DNA from 3 places in the Pseudomonas sp. TE21435 genome. Region 2 is predicted to be linked to each of the others. Evidence: predicted binding sites of a transcription regulator. Region 2 holds the regulator's gene; each other region holds the start of a gene.
What was found. The regulator sigma-54, encoded in region 2, starts transcription at its own class of promoters, with help from an activator protein. The targets are predictions, from matches to a motif close to ANTGGCATNNANNTTGCTNT.

Region 1 (5,129 bases), 160 kb from region 2:
TGCAGCCAGACACCGCGAACTTGAGCTTGTGCGGCGCGCGCAGGCCCTTGTAGCGGTCCTCCAGGCGCAGCGCCATGGCCACGCTGTCCTGCACGCCATAGCGGCACCAGGTGCTGCCGACGCAAGATTTCACCGTGCGCGTCGACTTGCCGTAGGCGTGCCCGGTCTCGAAGCCGGCGGCGATCAGCTCGCCCCAGATCAGCGGCAGTTCGTGCAACTGGGCACCGAACAGGTCGATGCGCTGGCCGCCGGTGATCTTGGTATAGAGGTCGTACTTCTTTGCCACCTGGCCGATCACGATCAGTTTTTCCGGGGTGATCTCGCCGCCGGGGATGCGCGGCACCACCGAGTAGGTGCCGTTCTTCTGCATGTTGGCCATGAAGGTGTCGTTGGTGTCCTGCAGCGGTACCAGCGCCGGGTCCATGATCGGCTGGTTCCAGCACGAGGCGAGGATGTTGCCCACCGCCGGCTTGCAGATGGCGCAACCCACCTGGCCTTTGCCATGGCGTTCGAGCAGCTCGTTGAAGGTGCGGATGCCTTCAACCCGCACCAGCCCGTAGAGCTCCTGGCGGGTGTAGGCGAAGTGTTCGCACAGGCTCTTGTCGACGGTCACGCCGCGGGCGCTCAGTTCGTGCTCGAACACGTGCTTGAGCAGCGCCGCGCAACCGCCGCAACCGCTGGCGGCCTTGGTGCATGCCTTGACGGCGGCGAGGTCGCCGCAGCCACTGTCGATGGCGGCGCACACCGCGCTCTTGCTGACGTTGTGGCACGAGCAGATGGTCGCGCTGTCGGGCAAGGCATCGGCGCCCAGCGCCGGCGCGCCGCAGCCTTGGGGCAGAATCAGCGCGGCCGGGTCGGCCGGTAGCTTGATGCCGTTCTGGGCGTATTGCAGCAGGGTGTCGTAGTAGCTGTTGTCGCCGACCAGCACCGCGCCAAGCACACGCTTGCCGCTGGCATCGACCACCAGGCGCCGGTAGGAGGCCGTGGCTTCGTCGATGAAGCGATAGCTGCGCGCCCCCGGCGTGACGCCCTGGGCATCGCCGATGGAGCCAACATCCACACCCAGCAGCTTGAGCTTGGTCGACATGTCGGCGCCGCTGAACTCGCTTGCCGACTCGCCCATCAACAGGGCTGCCAGGTTACGTGCCATGGCGTATCCCGGGGCGACCAGGCCGAACGCGCTGCCGCTCCACGAAGCGCATTCGCCGATGGCGAAGATGCGCGGGTCGCTGGAGCGGCACTGACCGTCGATCACCACGCCGCCGCGGGGGGCGATTGTAAGGCCGCAGGTTCGGCCCAGGGCATCCTGCGGACGGATGCCGGCGGAGAACACGATCAGGTCGGTTTCCAGGTGTTCGCCGCCGTCGAAATTCATGCGGTAGCGGTAGTGTTCGCCTGTGCTGATCGACTGGGTGGCGCGGGCCAGGTGCACGCCTACGCCCAGCGCCTCGATGCGCGCCTTGAGCGCCGCGCCGCCCTCGCTATCCAACTGGACTGGCATCAGCCGCGGCGCGAACTCCACCACATGCGCTTGCAGGCCTAGCGACTTGAGGGCGTTGGCGGCCTCGAGGCCGAGCAGGCCGCCGCCGACCACCACGCCGCGGCGGGCGCTGCCGGCGGCGGCGCGGATCGCATCGAGGTCTTCGAGGGTGCGATAGACCAGGCGCGCATTGCCGCTGGACCCTTCGATGGGCGGCACGAACGGATAGGAGCCGGTGGCCAGGATCAACTGTTCGTAGCCGAGGCGGCCTTCGGCGGTGATCACTTCCTGGCGTTCGCGATCAATATCCACTACCGCCTCGCCCAGGTGCAGGTGCACGCCGTTGCTCGCATAGTAGTCGCGGTCGCACAGGGCCAGGGTTTCGGCGCAACTGCCGGTGAAGTATTCCGAGAGGTGCACCCGGTCGTAGGCGCGCTGGCGCTCCTCGGCGAACACGTGCAGCTCGAAGCGCGCGCTGGCACCGCGTTCGATCAGCTGCTCGACGCAGTGATGGCCGACCATGCCGTTGCCGACGATGACCAGTCGCGCTCGTTGTGCTTCGTTCGCTGTTGCCTGCATAGCCGATCCTCGATCACGGAAAAACGAAAAAGGCGCCTGGAGCCGAAGCTCCAGGCGCCTTTGCCTGTACTCATCAGTGTCAGTCCCCTGGACGATCGCCGTTGATCGAGGGGCTGTTGTACTTCGTTGAAAAGCAGGGAGTGTGCCAAGCGGCCACTTATCGGTAGCCTTCACGGGACTCACCGCCGGAAAGCCGGCTCCCACAGGGCTGCGGGCCCGTTTGCGGCGTACCCTTGTGGTAGCCGGCTTGCCGGCGATGAGGCCGTTCGGGGCACAACAAAGGTGCAAGCCTCACCACCGTGGTGCATCAATACACATCCCGCAGGTAGCGCTTGTCCCGCCCCAACCCCTCGACATACGCCGCAGCAGTGGTCTCGTCCAGGCCGCCATGCTCCGCCACGAGCTGGCGCAAGGCCGTGTCCACATCCCGGGCCATATGCCGGGCATCGCCACACACATACACATGGGCACCCGCTTGCAGCCATTGCCACAGCTCGGCGCCGTGTTCCAGCAGGCGATGCTGCACATAGACTTTTTCCACCTGGTCACGGGAGAACGCCGTGCTCAGGCGCACATGCCCGCAAGCCTCCCAGGCCTGCAATTGTTCGCGGTAGTAGAAATCGCAGGCGGCATGCTGTTCGCCGAAGAACAGCCAGTTGCGCCCTGGGGCCCCACGTAGTTCGCGTTCTTCGAGGAAGGCGCGGAAGGGGGCGATACCGGTACCGGGGCCGATCATGACGATAGGCACCCCGTCGTCCTCGGGCAGGTGGAAATGTTTCGATGGCTGCGCAAATACCCCCACCTCCAGCGCCGCTGCCCGGTCCGCGAGGAAGCTCGAACAGACGCCCTTGCGCTGGCCATGGCGCACGATGGAGACGGTCAGGTGTACCTGGCCGGGATGAGCCCGGGGGCTGGAGCTGATCGAGTACAGGCGCGGCTGCAAGGGTTTCAGCAGCGACAACCAATTGCCCAGCGGCATGGCCTGGGGGTACTCGCGCAGCACGTCGGCCAACTGGCGGCCCCACAGCCATTCCTTGAGTTCGTCCTTGCATGCCGGCAGCAGCAGGCGTTGCAGGCCGCTGGCGTGCTGGCTGAAGACTTCGAGTTGCTGGCGGCTGACCTGGGTGATGTCCAGGTGCCGCTCAAGCGCGGTTCGCAGGGGCATTGGGGCATGGCCCTCGAGTTCGATCTCGGCCTGGCCGTCCAGCTGCATCAGCATCAGCAGCTCGTCGACCAGGCCCGGGCAATTGCGCGGCCATACGCCCAGGGCATCGCCGGGTTGATAGCGCAGGTCGCTGCCGGACAGGTCGAAGACCAGTTGGCGAGTCTCCTTGGTTGAATCCGGGCCGCTGAGGAGGCGGTTCTCCCGCAAGGTGGCAGGCCAGGGCTGGTGTTTGCCGCGGGCGGTGGCCGACGCGGTGGTGGTAGCCGTCGGGGTACTGCCAAGCTTGGGCAGCAGGGCATCGAGCCAGGCGCCGAAGGCCGCTTCGCAATCCGGCTCGCAGTCGACCCGGGCCAGCAGACGCCGGGCCCCCAGCTCGGCCAGGCGTTGGTCGAGCTTGCGACCGAAGCCGCAGAACTGGTCGTAGCTCGAATCCCCCAGGGCCAGCACGGCGTAGGGCAGCGTGGCACAGCTGGCGCCTTCTTCGTCCTGCAGGGCTCGCCAGAACGGGGCGCCGCTGTCCGGCGCATCGCCGTCGCCGAAGGTGCTGGCGATCAGCAGCAGGCTGGCGGCGCCTCGCAGTTGGGATGGGCGCACCTCCTCCATGCAACTGAGTGCGACCACCAGCCCCGCGTCGCGCAGGTGCTGGGCGCAGCGTTCGGCGAGGTGCTCGCCATTGCCGGTCTGCGAGGCCCACAGCACGTGGTGACGAGGGCTTTCGAGCGCTGCTTGCGACGCCGGCGCGGGCCGGGCGAACAGGCCGGCCAGCAGGCCGTTGACGAACAGGCGTCGCTCCGGCGCCAGGGGCGCATCGGGCGGCAGGCAAGGCATGTTTTCGGTGCGGGCCTGGCTCAGGCCGAGCAGGAAACCTTGCAGGTAATGGCGTTCTTGCTCGGCCAGGATCGGAGCCGGCAACGTCTCTAGGCCGAGCAGGCGGGACAGGGTGGCGGTGGGCATGGCGATGGGGTCCGGGGGAAGCGTCAGTTCAAGGGTGGCGATGCGCTCGCCGGCAACCCGTTCCAGGGCCACGGCACAGTGCTTGAGGGCCGGCTGCAGCGAAGTCGGGTCCACCGCGTCGCAGGTCACCGCGTTGATTGCCAGTTGCTCGCCGTACAGATCGTTCCAGTGAAACGGGGCGAAACAGTTGCCCGACAGCACCCGCTCGCTGAGTCGCGCCGGCAGCACGGCCTGGCCGCGGCGCGAGCGGATCGCCACCTGGTCCTTGTCCGCGATACCCAGGCGCCGGGCGTCGTCGGGGTGGATCTCGACAAAGGGGCCGGGCTCCAGCTTGTTGAGGCTGGGTACCTGGCCAGTCTTGGTCAGCGTGTGCCACTGGTGCTGCACGCGGCCTGTGTTGAGCACGAAGGGGAAGGCAGCGTCGGGCAGCTCCGCCGGCGGCAGCCAGGGGCGGGCGAAGAACCGGGCCTTGCCGGTGGGCGTCGGAAACACCGGCGTCTGTGGGGCGTCTGGCGCGACATAGCGCAGGGGGCTGCGAGCGTCCTTGCGCCCCGGCGTGCTTGGCCACTGCCGCGGGCCCTGGCGCAGGTCGGCATAGTCGATGCCGCGCAGGTCGTAGCCGGTGTCCGGGTTGTGGAAGCGGCGGATCTCATCGAACACCGCTTCGGCGTCGGGGTAGTCGAAGGCGTGCGCATAACCCAGGGCACAGGCGATGCGCGCGATCAGGCGCCAGTCCTCGAGGCTTTCGCCGGGCGCCTCGACGGCGCGGGGCATCAAGGTCAGGTTGCGCTCGCTGTTGATCATCACCCCTTCGCCCTCGGCCCACAATGACGCCGGCAGCAGGATGTCGGCGTAGCGGTTGGTCTCGGTGTCGAGGAAGGCGTCCTGGCTGATCACCAGCTGTGCCTGGCGCAGGCCGTCGATCACCTGCTGGCGGTTGGCGACGCTGGC
Region 2 (5,129 bases):
TGATCATTCCCGGGTTGGATGCGGCCCAGGCCATCGGCTTCAGCCCCTGGGGCGCCGGTGGTGTGATCAGCAGCGGCCTGTTGTTCGGCGCGTTGTGCCTGTTTCTGGTCGACCTCAAGGTCTCCGGCGCTTCACCGGAGGCCCTGGTCGGCAGTGAGCGGCAACCGGTTATCGCCGCGCGGATCTGGCTGTTCGTCATCGCCATCATTGCCCACAACATCCCCGAAGGCATGGCGATCGGGGTTTCCGCCGGTGGCGGGATGCCTGATGCCGATAGCCTGGCCATGGGCATCGCGTTGCAGGATGTGCCTGAGGGCCTGGTGATTGCGCTGGTGCTGGCAGGGGCGGGCATGCCGCGCTTCAAGGCGTTTCTGATCGGTGCGGCATCGGGGCTGGTCGAGCCGCTGGCAGCGGTGATCTGTGCCTGGCTGGTGAACATTGCCGAACTGTTGCTGCCGTTGGGCCTGGCCTGCGCGGCGGGGGCGATGCTGCTGGTGGTGACCCAGGAGATCATTCCGGAGTCACGCAGCAACGGGCATCACCGCCTGGCGAGCCTGGGGTTGTGTGTCGGGTTCTGTCTGATGATGGTGATGGACACGGCGATGTCCTGACGCCCCAATTATCTGTTTGGCGTGCCGCCTGGCTCATTCGCCTTCGTCGAATAAGTTCTCGATCAGCGCGACCAACGCCTCCATGGCGTCGCTGTCCTGCTCGCCCTCGGTGAGCAGGTGCACCTGAGTGCCCTTGCCGGCGGCGAGCATCATTACCGCCATGATGCTCTTGCCGTCCACCAGCTTGTCCGGCGCGCGCCCGACTCGTACCTGGCAGGGGAAACGCCCGGCGACGCCGACGAACTTGGCGGCCGCCCGCGCATGCAGGCCCAGCTTGTTGATGATGGTGATTTCGCGGGCGGGCATCGTGGGGCGGATCCTGTGGCTAGAGGTCGCGGTGGCGGACCTGGACGTTTTTCAGGGATTGCTGGAGCAGTTGGCCAAGCCGTTCGGTAATGTATACCGAGCGGTGGTGGCCGCCGGTACAGCCGATGGCGATGGTGACATAGGCGCGGTTGCTGGCTGCGAAGCGCGGCAGCCATTTGAGCAGGTAGCTGGAAATGTCCTGGAACATCTCCTCGACGTCCGGCTGCGCGGCCAGGTAGTCGATCACCGGCTGTTCGAGGCCGGAATGTTCGCGAAGTTCCGGCTTCCAGTACGGGTTGGGCAGGCAGCGCACGTCGAACACCAGGTCGGCATCCACCGGCATGCCACGCTTGAAACCGAATGACTCGACGAGAAACGCAGTGCCGGGCTCGGGCTGGTTGAGCAGGCGCAGCTTGATCGAGTCACGCAACTGGTACAGGTTCAGGTTGGTGGTATCGATCTTCAGGTCGGCAAGGTCGGCGATCGGCCCAAGCAGCTCGCTCTCCACCCGGATTGCCTCAGCCAGCGAACGGCTGTCGTTGGTCAGTGGATGGCGGCGGCGGGTTTCCGAAAAACGCTTGAGCAGTGTGTCTTCGTCGGCATCCAGATACAGCACGTCGCACTGAATATGCCGGGAGCGTGCCTCTTCCAGCAACTGAGGGAAGCGTGACAGATGGCTGGGCAGGTTGCGTGCATCGATCGAGACCGCAACCTTGGGTTGCAACAGCTCTGTGTTGATCAAGGCGTTTTCAGCCAGCTGCGGCAACAGCCCGGCGGGCAGGTTGTCGATGCAGTAATAGCCGTTGTCTTCCAGCACGTCGAGGGCGGTGCTCTTACCGGAGCCGGAGCGACCGCTGACGATGATCAGGCGCATGTTCAGTGCTCGTTTTGTACGTCCAGGACGACCTGGTAGAGGGTCTCGCTGCTATCGGCGGCACGCAGGTTATCGCGGACCTCCTTGCGATCAAGCATGCTGGCGATCTGGCGCAGCAGTTCTAGGTGCGCGTCGGTGGCGGCTTCCGGGACCAGCAGGACAAACAGCAGGTCGACCGGGGCGCCATCGATGGCATCGTAATCAATGGGGGCGTCCAGATGCAGCAGGGCGCTGACAGGCGCGCTGCAACCTGCCAGGCGGCAATGGGGTATGGCGATACCATTGCCAAAACCGGTGGAGCCCAGTTTTTCGCGAGCCCACAGGCTGTCGAAGACGTCTTGCATCTCCAGCTCGGGTACTTGCTCGGCGATCAGGTTGGCGACCTTTTCCAGGGCGCGCTTCTTACTGCCGCCCGGCACGTTCACGAGGGAACGGCCGGGGGTCAGGATGGTTTCAAGTCGGATCATGGATGAGGGGGATCAGCGGGCGGCTGCGCCTTGCAGCAGGCTTTGCTGTTTTTCCTTGTGTTTTTTCAGTTGGCGGTCGAGCTTGTCGGCCAGGGCGTCGATCGCTGCATACATGTCTTGGTGTTCGGCGTTTGCAACCACCTCACCGCCGGGAATCTGGAGCGTGGCTTCGATCTTCTGCTGAAGCTTCTCGACTTTCATGATCACCGTCACGTTGGTGATCTTGTCGAAATGACCCTCCACCCGGGCGAGCTTCTCGAGCACGTAATCGCGCAGTGGTTGGGTGACTTCTACATGCTGTCCACTGATGTTGACTTGCATACAGCTTCTCCTTTGTTGCCCGTGCATAAAGAGGCAGGTGTTGCACCTGCCACTGAAACGCTGTGGCACATCCGGGGGCTACATCAGCCGCTTGCGCTCGCTCGAAGGGGCAATCCCCAACGACTCGCGATACTTGGCGACGGTGCGACGGGCTACCTGGATGCCTTGTGCCTCCAGTAAACCAGCGATCTTGCTGTCACTCAATGGCTTTTTCTGATTTTCCGCAGCCACCAGTTTCTTGATGATCGCGCGGATTGCCGTGGACGAGCATTCGCCGCCCTCGGCGGTGCTCACGTGGCTCGAGAAAAAGTATTTCAGTTCGTAGATGCCGCGCGGGGTGTGCATGTATTTCTGCGTGGTCACCCGGGAAATCGTCGATTCGTGCATGCCCACCGCCTCGGCGATGTCATGCAGGACCAGCGGCTTCATGGCCTCGTCGCCATGGTCGAGGAAGCCACGCTGGTGCTCGACAATCTGCGTCGCCACTTTCATCAGCGTCTCGTTGCGGCTCTGCAGGCTCTTGATGAACCACCGCGCTTCCTGCAGCTGATTGCGCATGAAGGTGTTGTCGGCGCTGGTGTCGGCGCGCCGGACGAAGCCGGCGTACTGCGGATTGACGCGCAGCTTCGGCACTGCCTCCTGGTTGAGCTCGACCAGCCAGCGCTCGCTGTCCTTGCGCACGATGACGTCGGGCACGACGTATTCGGGTTCACTGGACTCGATCTGCGAGCCCGGGCGCGGGTTGAGGCTCTGTACCAGTTCGATGATCTGGCGCAGTTCGTCTTCCTTGAGCTTCATCCGGCGCATCAGCTGGCTGTAGTCGCGGCTGCCGAGCAGGTCGATGAAGTCGGTGACCAGGCGCTGTGCCTCGCTCATCCAGGGTGTCGAGGCCGGCAGCTGGCGCAGTTGCAGCAGCAGGCATTCGCCGAGGGTGCGGGCGCCAATGCCGGCCGGCTCGAACTGCTGGATGCGGTGCAGCACCGCCTCGACCTCGTCCAGCTCGATGTCCAGCTCCGGGTCGAAACCGGCGCAGATTTCTTCGAGGGTGTCTTCCAGGTAGCCCTGGGCGTTGATGCTGTCGATCAGGGTGACGGCGATCAGCCGGTCGGTGTCGGACATCGGCGCCAGGTTGAGCTGCCACAGCAGGTGGCTTTGCAGGCTCTCGCCCACCGACGTACGGGTGGTGAAGTCCCATTCGTCGTCATCGTTGCTCGGCAGGCTGCTGGCGCTGGTCTGGTAGATGTCTTCCCAGGCAGTGTCGACCGGCAATTCGTTGGGGATCCGCTCGGCCCATTCGCCGTCCTCCAGGTTTTCCGTGATACTGCTGGAGGTTTCCTGGAAACTGTTGTCCTGGGCTTCGGCGGTCGGCTTGTTCTCGGCGTTGTCCGCCATGGGGTCGCTGTTGTCGAAGTCCTCGCCGTCTTCCTGACGTTCGAGCATCGGGTTGGACTCCAGCGCTTCCTGGATTTCCTGCTGGAGGTCCAGGGTGGAGAGCTGAAGCAGGCGGATGGCCTGTTGCAACTGAGGTGTCATCGTCAGTTGCTGGCCCATTTTTAGGACGAGCGATGGTTTCATGGCTGGGGCTTAATACCTTGTTGCCGGCGCGCATGCGCCATCCACTACACGTAGGGCGCTTGGGCGCCGACTTTAAGCAAGTTATATGCCTGAAATTGCAGCGTTTGCCTAGAGCACTGTAACAACTTAAGCCCCGATCAGGCGCATTCGCCAGTGCTCCGGGCAGGCCTGTGGTCAGAGTCGGAACTCGTGCCCCAGGTAAACTTCCTTGACCAACTGGTTGGCCAGGATGGTCTCGGCATCGCCTTCGGCGATCAGTTGGCCATCGTTGACGATGTAGGCCGTCTCGCAGATGTCCAGGGTCTCGCGAACGTTGTGGTCGGTGATCAGTACGCCGATGCCTTTGTTCTTGAGGTGGTGGATGATCTGCTTGATGTCGCCGACGGAAATCGGGTCGACACCGGCGAACGGTTCGTCCAGCAGGATGAACTTGGGTGCGGTGGCCAGGGCGCGGGCGATCTCGACCCGGCGACGTTCGCCACCGGACAGGCTCATGCCCAGATTGTCGCGGATATGGCTGATGTGGAACTCCTGCAGCAGGCTTTCCAGTTCCTTGCGGCGGCCTTCGCGATCGAGGTCCTTGCGGGTCTCGAGGATGGCCATGATGTTGTCGGCCACCGACAGTTTACGGAAGATCGACGCTTCCTGCGGCAGGTAGCCGATACCGGCCTGGGCGCGCCCGTGCATCGGCTGGTGGCTGACATCGAGGCTGTCGATCAGCACACGGCCCTGGTCGGCCTGGACCAGGCCGACGATCATGTAGAAACAGGTGGTCTTGCCGGCGCCGTTGGGGCCGAGCAGGCCGACGATCTGGCCGCTGTCGATGGACAGGCTGACGTCGCGCACGACTTGCCTGCCCTTGTAGCTCTTGGCCAGGTGCTGGGCTTTGAGGGTTGCCATTTACTCGGCCTTTTTCTTCGGTTGAATGACCATGTCGATACGCTGACGCGGTGCAGTCACGTTGCCACCGCGCCC
Region 3 (5,129 bases), 1.5 Mb from region 2:
TGTCGGGCGCGATGCCAGGTGTCGAGCAGGTGGTACTGCAGGAGCTTGTTGGCTTCGATCTGGTCGGCAAAAAAGGCCTCGACGCGTGCCGGATCCAAGTGGTGGGCGACGGCGGCCTGGCGTGCGCTGACCAATACCTGGTGCTCGCGGGCGCTGGCCTGCACGGGTTGCTGGTGATCCCACTTGTGCAGGGCGACAGCTTCGGCCAGGTCCAGGCGCCGATCGATGGTGGCAAGCAACTGATCCAGGGTAGGCGTGATGCTCGGTGAGGTGGCACAACCAGATAGGGCGATGCAGCAGGTCAGGGCGAGGGTGGTGGCACGCATGGCGATCTCCTTGGGAATGAAGCCTCGAGTGTCGCCTGTGGCGTTGCGGCGGCTAATAGGTGTTGTCCGATGATGAGGGTATGAAAAAGAAACGGCCTCCCGAGGGAGGCCGTAATGATGTCACCGACGCGAGGCGCCGATCAGATCAGCAGCTGTAGTACAGCTCGTACTCCAGCGGGTGCACGAAGGTGCGGACCTTGATCTCTTCTTCGCTCTTCAGCTCGATGAAGGCATCGATGAAGTCGTCGGAGAACACGCCGCCCTTGGTCAGGAACGCACGGCCTTTGTCCAGCTCTTCCAGGGCTTCCTTCAGGCTGCCACAGACTTGCGGGATTTCCTTGGCCTCTTCAGGCGGCAGGTCGTACAGGTTCTTGTCGGCGGCATCGCCTGGGTGGATCTTGTTCTGGATACCGTCCAGGCCTGCCATCAGCAGGGCCGCGAAGGCCAGGTACGGGTTGGCCGACGGGTCCGGGAAGCGTGCTTCGATACGGCGGGCTTTCGGGCTGCCGACGTAAGGAATACGGATCGAGGCGGAACGGTTGCGCGCCGAGTAGGCCAGCATTACCGGGGCTTCGAAACCTGGGACCAGACGCTTGTAGGAGTTGGTCGACGGGTTGGTGAAGCCGTTCAGGGCCTTGCCGTGCTTGATGATGCCGCCGATGAAGTACAGGGCGGTATCGGACAGGCCGGCATAGCCTTCGCCGGAGAAGGTGTTCTTGCCGTCTTTCCAGATCGACATGTGCACGTGCATGCCCGAGCCGTTGTCGCCGTACAGAGGCTTGGGCATGAAGGTGGCGGTACGGCCATAGGCGTCGGCAACGTTGTGCACGACGTATTTCAGGGCCTGTACTTCGTCAGCTTTCTTCACCAGGGTGTTGAACTTGACGCCGATTTCGTTCTGGCCGGCAGTCGCCACTTCGTGGTGGTGAACTTCGACGGTCTGGCCCATTTCTTCCAGGGCGTTGCACATGGCGGTGCGGATTTCGTGGTCGTGGTCGAACGGCGGAACCGGGAAGTAGCCGCCTTTCACGCCCGGACGGTGGCCTTTGTTGCCGCCTTCCACGTCAGCGCCGGTCATCCATGAGCCTTGCTCGGAGAAGATCTTGAACATCGAGCCGGAGATGTCCGAGTGGAACTTCACTTCGTCGAAGATGAAGAACTCAGGCTCTGGGCCTGCGAACACGGTGTCACCGATGCCGGTGCTCTTCAGGTACTCTTCGGCGCGCTTGGCGATGCCGCGCGGGTCACGATCGTAGCCCTGCATGCTCGACGGGTCGACGATGTCGCAGGTGATGATCAGGGTCGGTTCTTCGGTGAACGGGTCCAGCACGGCGGTTTCGTCAACCGGCATCAGGATCATGTCGGAGGCTTCGATGCCTTTCCAGCCAGCGATGGAGGAGCCGTCGAACATCTTGCCGACTTCGAAGAAGTCTTCGTCCAGGCCATCGCGCGCCGGCATGGTCACGTGATGCTGAATGCCCTTGGTGTCCGTGAAACGCAGATCAATCCACTTGACGTCATGATCTTTGATGAGTTGAACCGACTTCGACATGTTGTCCTCCGGATGGTCTAGGGCGCAGTTGGCCGCTGCCCTGGAATAAGGGTGTCGCTGGGCGCGGATAGTCGGCCAAGCTTACCTGCCTCACAAGGGAGCAAATTGCATGCCAGTGCCCGAAAATGGCCTGCACGCGATAAAAGGAGGCGTTGCTGGGCATTTGCTGATGATCTGGATGGCTGCTGTGCACTCATGTGATGCGTTTTTTAACTTTGCTGCACTGTTATGGTGCGCTCTGTGCGTGCAGGGCTACATCGCGGGGCAGCCAACATAAATCCAACCTTCTGGACAAAAGTTGGTCAAAAGCTGAGCAATTTCCGCTATAATTCGCGCCCCTCATTTTCGGTAGGCCCTGGGCGCGCTGTTAAACCAATGAAACTTATCGTCAAAGTCTTCCCAGAAATCACCATCAAGAGCCGGCCGGTGCGCAAGCGCTTCATCCGCCAGCTCGCCAAGAACATCCGCAACGTGCTCAAGGACCTTGATCCCGAGCTCGCGGTTGATGGTGTCTGGGATAATCTCGAGGTGGTCACCCGCGTCGAGGACGAAAAGCTCCAGCGCGAAATGATCGAGCGCCTCACCTGCACGCCGGGTATCACCCACTTCCTGCAGGTCGAGGAGTATGCACTGGGCGATTTCGACGACATCGTCGCCAAGTGCAAGCACCACTTTGGCCACCTGCTGGCCGGCAAGCGCTTCTCGGTACGCTGCAAGCGCGGCGGCCACCACGATTTCACCTCGATGGACGTCGACCGCTACGTCGGCAGCCAGCTGCGCCAGCAGTGCGGCGCCGCCGGCATCGACCTGAAGACCCCAGAAGTCGTGGTGCGCATGGAGATCCGCGACCAGCGCCTGTACGTGATTCACAATCAGCACAACGGCATTGGCGGCTACCCGCTGGGCGCACTGGAACAGACCCTGGTGCTGATGTCCGGTGGCTTCGACTCCACCGTCGCGGCCTACCAGATGATGCGCCGCGGACTGATGACCCATTTCTGCTTCTTCAACCTCGGTGGCCGTGCCCACGAGCTGGGCGTGATGGAAGTGGCCCACTACCTGTGGAAGAAGTACGGCAGCAGCCAGCGTGTACTGTTCATCAGCGTGCCGTTCGAGGAAGTGGTCGGCGAGATCCTCAACAAGGTCGACAACAGCTACATGGGCGTCACCCTCAAGCGCATGATGCTGCGCGGCGCCGCGCACATGGCCGACCGTCTGCAGATCGACGCGCTGGTCACCGGCGAGGCGATCTCCCAGGTGTCGAGCCAGACCTTGCCGAACCTGTCGATCATCGACTCGGCCACCGACAAGCTGGTGCTGCGCCCGCTGCTGGCCAGCCACAAGCAGGACATCATCGACCAGGCCACCGAGATCGGCACCGCCGACTTCGCCAAGCATATGCCCGAGTATTGCGGCGTGATCTCGGTGAACCCGACTACCCATGCCAAGCGTCACCGCATGGAGCACGAAGAAAAGCAGTTCGACATGGCCGTGCTGGAGCGCGCCCTGGAGCGCGCCAAGTTCATCTCCATCGACCATGTGATCGACGAGCTGGGCAAGGACATCGAAATCGAGGAAGTGGCCGAGGCACTGCCAGGCCAGATCGTCATCGACATTCGTCACCCCGACGCCCAGGAAGACGAACCTCTGGTGCTGGAAGGCATCGAAGTCCAGGCCATGCCGTTCTACGCCATCAACAGCAAGTTCAAGCAGCTGGACCCCACGCGCCAGTACTTGCTGTATTGCGACAAGGGTGTGATGAGCCGTCTGCACGCACACCACCTGCTCAGTGAGGGACATGCCAATGTGCGTGTTTATCGTCCGACATAAGACGCCAGGGCTGTATGGCGGCAGCATCCGCCATCGCCCTCCCGACCATCGGGCCCGCTGAGCCGTAAACCGTACATATTGGCCGCCTACACTGGCGGCAACCGAATCCTCTGATCGAGATACAGTTGTGATCGAAAATCTGCGTAACATCGCCATCATCGCCCACGTTGACCATGGTAAAACCACCCTGGTCGACAAACTCCTGCGCCAGTCCGGCACCCTGGAGCGTAACGAGCTCAACGACGAGCGCGTCATGGACTCCAACGACCAGGAAAAAGAGCGCGGCATTACCATTCTGGCGAAAAACACCGCCATCAACTGGAACGGCTACCACATCAACATCGTCGACACCCCCGGCCACGCCGACTTCGGTGGCGAGGTTGAGCGTGTAATGTCGATGGTCGACTCGGTGCTGCTGCTGGTCGACGCCCAGGACGGCCCGATGCCGCAAACCCGCTTCGTGACCAAGAAGGCCTTCGAAGCTGGCCTGAAGCCAATCGTCGTGATCAACAAGGTCGACCGTCCAGGCGCGCGTCCTGACTGGGTTCTGGACCAGATCTTCGACCTGTTCGACAACCTCGGTGCCACCGACGAACAGCTGGACTTCAAAGTCGTCTACGCCTCGGCCCTGAACGGCATCGCAGGTCTCGACCACACCGCCATGGGCGAAGACATGACCGCCCTGTACCAGTCGATCGTCGACAACGTACCGGCGCCGGACGTTGACCGTGAAGGTTCGTTCCAGATGCAGATCTCGGCACTGGACTACAACAGCTTCCTGGGTGTTATCGGTGTTGGCCGTATCGCCCGTGGCCGCATCAAGCCGAACACCCCGGTTGTTGCCATCGATGTCGACGGCAAGAAGCGTAACGGCCGTATTCTGAAGCTGATGGGCCACCACGGCCTGCACCGCGTCGACGTCGAAGAAGCCCAGGCTGGCGACATCGTCTGCATCAGCGGTTTCGACGAGCTGTTCATCTCCGACACCCTGTGCGCCCCGGACGCGGTAGAAGCGATGAAGCCGCTGACCGTCGACGAGCCAACCGTTTCGATGACCTTCCAGGTCAACGACTCGCCGTTCTGCGGCAAGGAAGGCAAGTTCGTCACCAGCCGTAACATCAAGGACCGTCTGGACAAGGAGCTGCTGTACAACGTTGCCCTGCGCGTCCAGGAAACCGACTCCCCTGACAAGTTCAAGGTATCGGGCCGTGGTGAGCTGCACCTGTCCGTTCTGATCGAAACCATGCGCCGTGAAGGCTTCGAGATGGCCGTAGGCCGTCCTGAAGTGATCATCCGCGAAGTTGACGGCGTCAAGCAGGAGCCGTTCGAGAACGTCACCATCGACATCCCTGAAGAATCCCAGGGTAAGGTCATGGAAGAAATGGGTCTGCGTAAAGGCGACCTGACCAACATGGTGCCGG

Region 1: nirB (nitrite reductase large subunit NirB) is a predicted target of sigma-54. The motif match lies at 2,190-2,209, and genes of this name have one in related genera.
Region 3: glnA (type I glutamate--ammonia ligase) is a predicted target of sigma-54. The motif match lies at 1,976-1,995, and genes of this name have one in related genera.

The regions. Positions count from the first base shown of each region.
Region 1 is NZ_JBWBQZ010000001.1:5,384,092-5,389,220, forward strand. It holds gene nirB (nitrite reductase large subunit NirB) at 1-2,059, opposite strand, end outside; gene ACZ9C1_RS24405 (molybdopterin-dependent oxidoreductase) at 2,367-5,129, opposite strand, start outside.
Region 2 is NZ_JBWBQZ010000001.1:5,224,179-5,229,307, forward strand. It holds gene ACZ9C1_RS23665 (ZIP family metal transporter) at 1-611, shown strand, start outside; gene ACZ9C1_RS23670 (HPr family phosphocarrier protein) at 645-917, opposite strand; gene rapZ (RNase adapter RapZ) at 937-1,791, opposite strand; gene ptsN (PTS IIA-like nitrogen regulatory protein PtsN) at 1,794-2,258, opposite strand; gene hpf (ribosome hibernation-promoting factor, HPF/YfiA family) at 2,271-2,579, opposite strand; gene ACZ9C1_RS23690 (RNA polymerase factor sigma-54) at 2,658-4,154, opposite strand; gene lptB (LPS export ABC transporter ATP-binding protein) at 4,329-5,054, opposite strand; gene lptA (lipopolysaccharide transport periplasmic protein LptA) at 5,055-5,129, opposite strand, start outside.
Region 3 is NZ_JBWBQZ010000001.1:3,686,082-3,691,210, reverse strand. It holds gene aroQ (gamma subclass chorismate mutase AroQ) at 1-326, opposite strand, end outside; gene glnA (type I glutamate--ammonia ligase) at 472-1,878, opposite strand; gene thiI (tRNA uracil 4-sulfurtransferase ThiI) at 2,254-3,708, shown strand; gene typA (translational GTPase TypA) at 3,836-5,129, shown strand, end outside.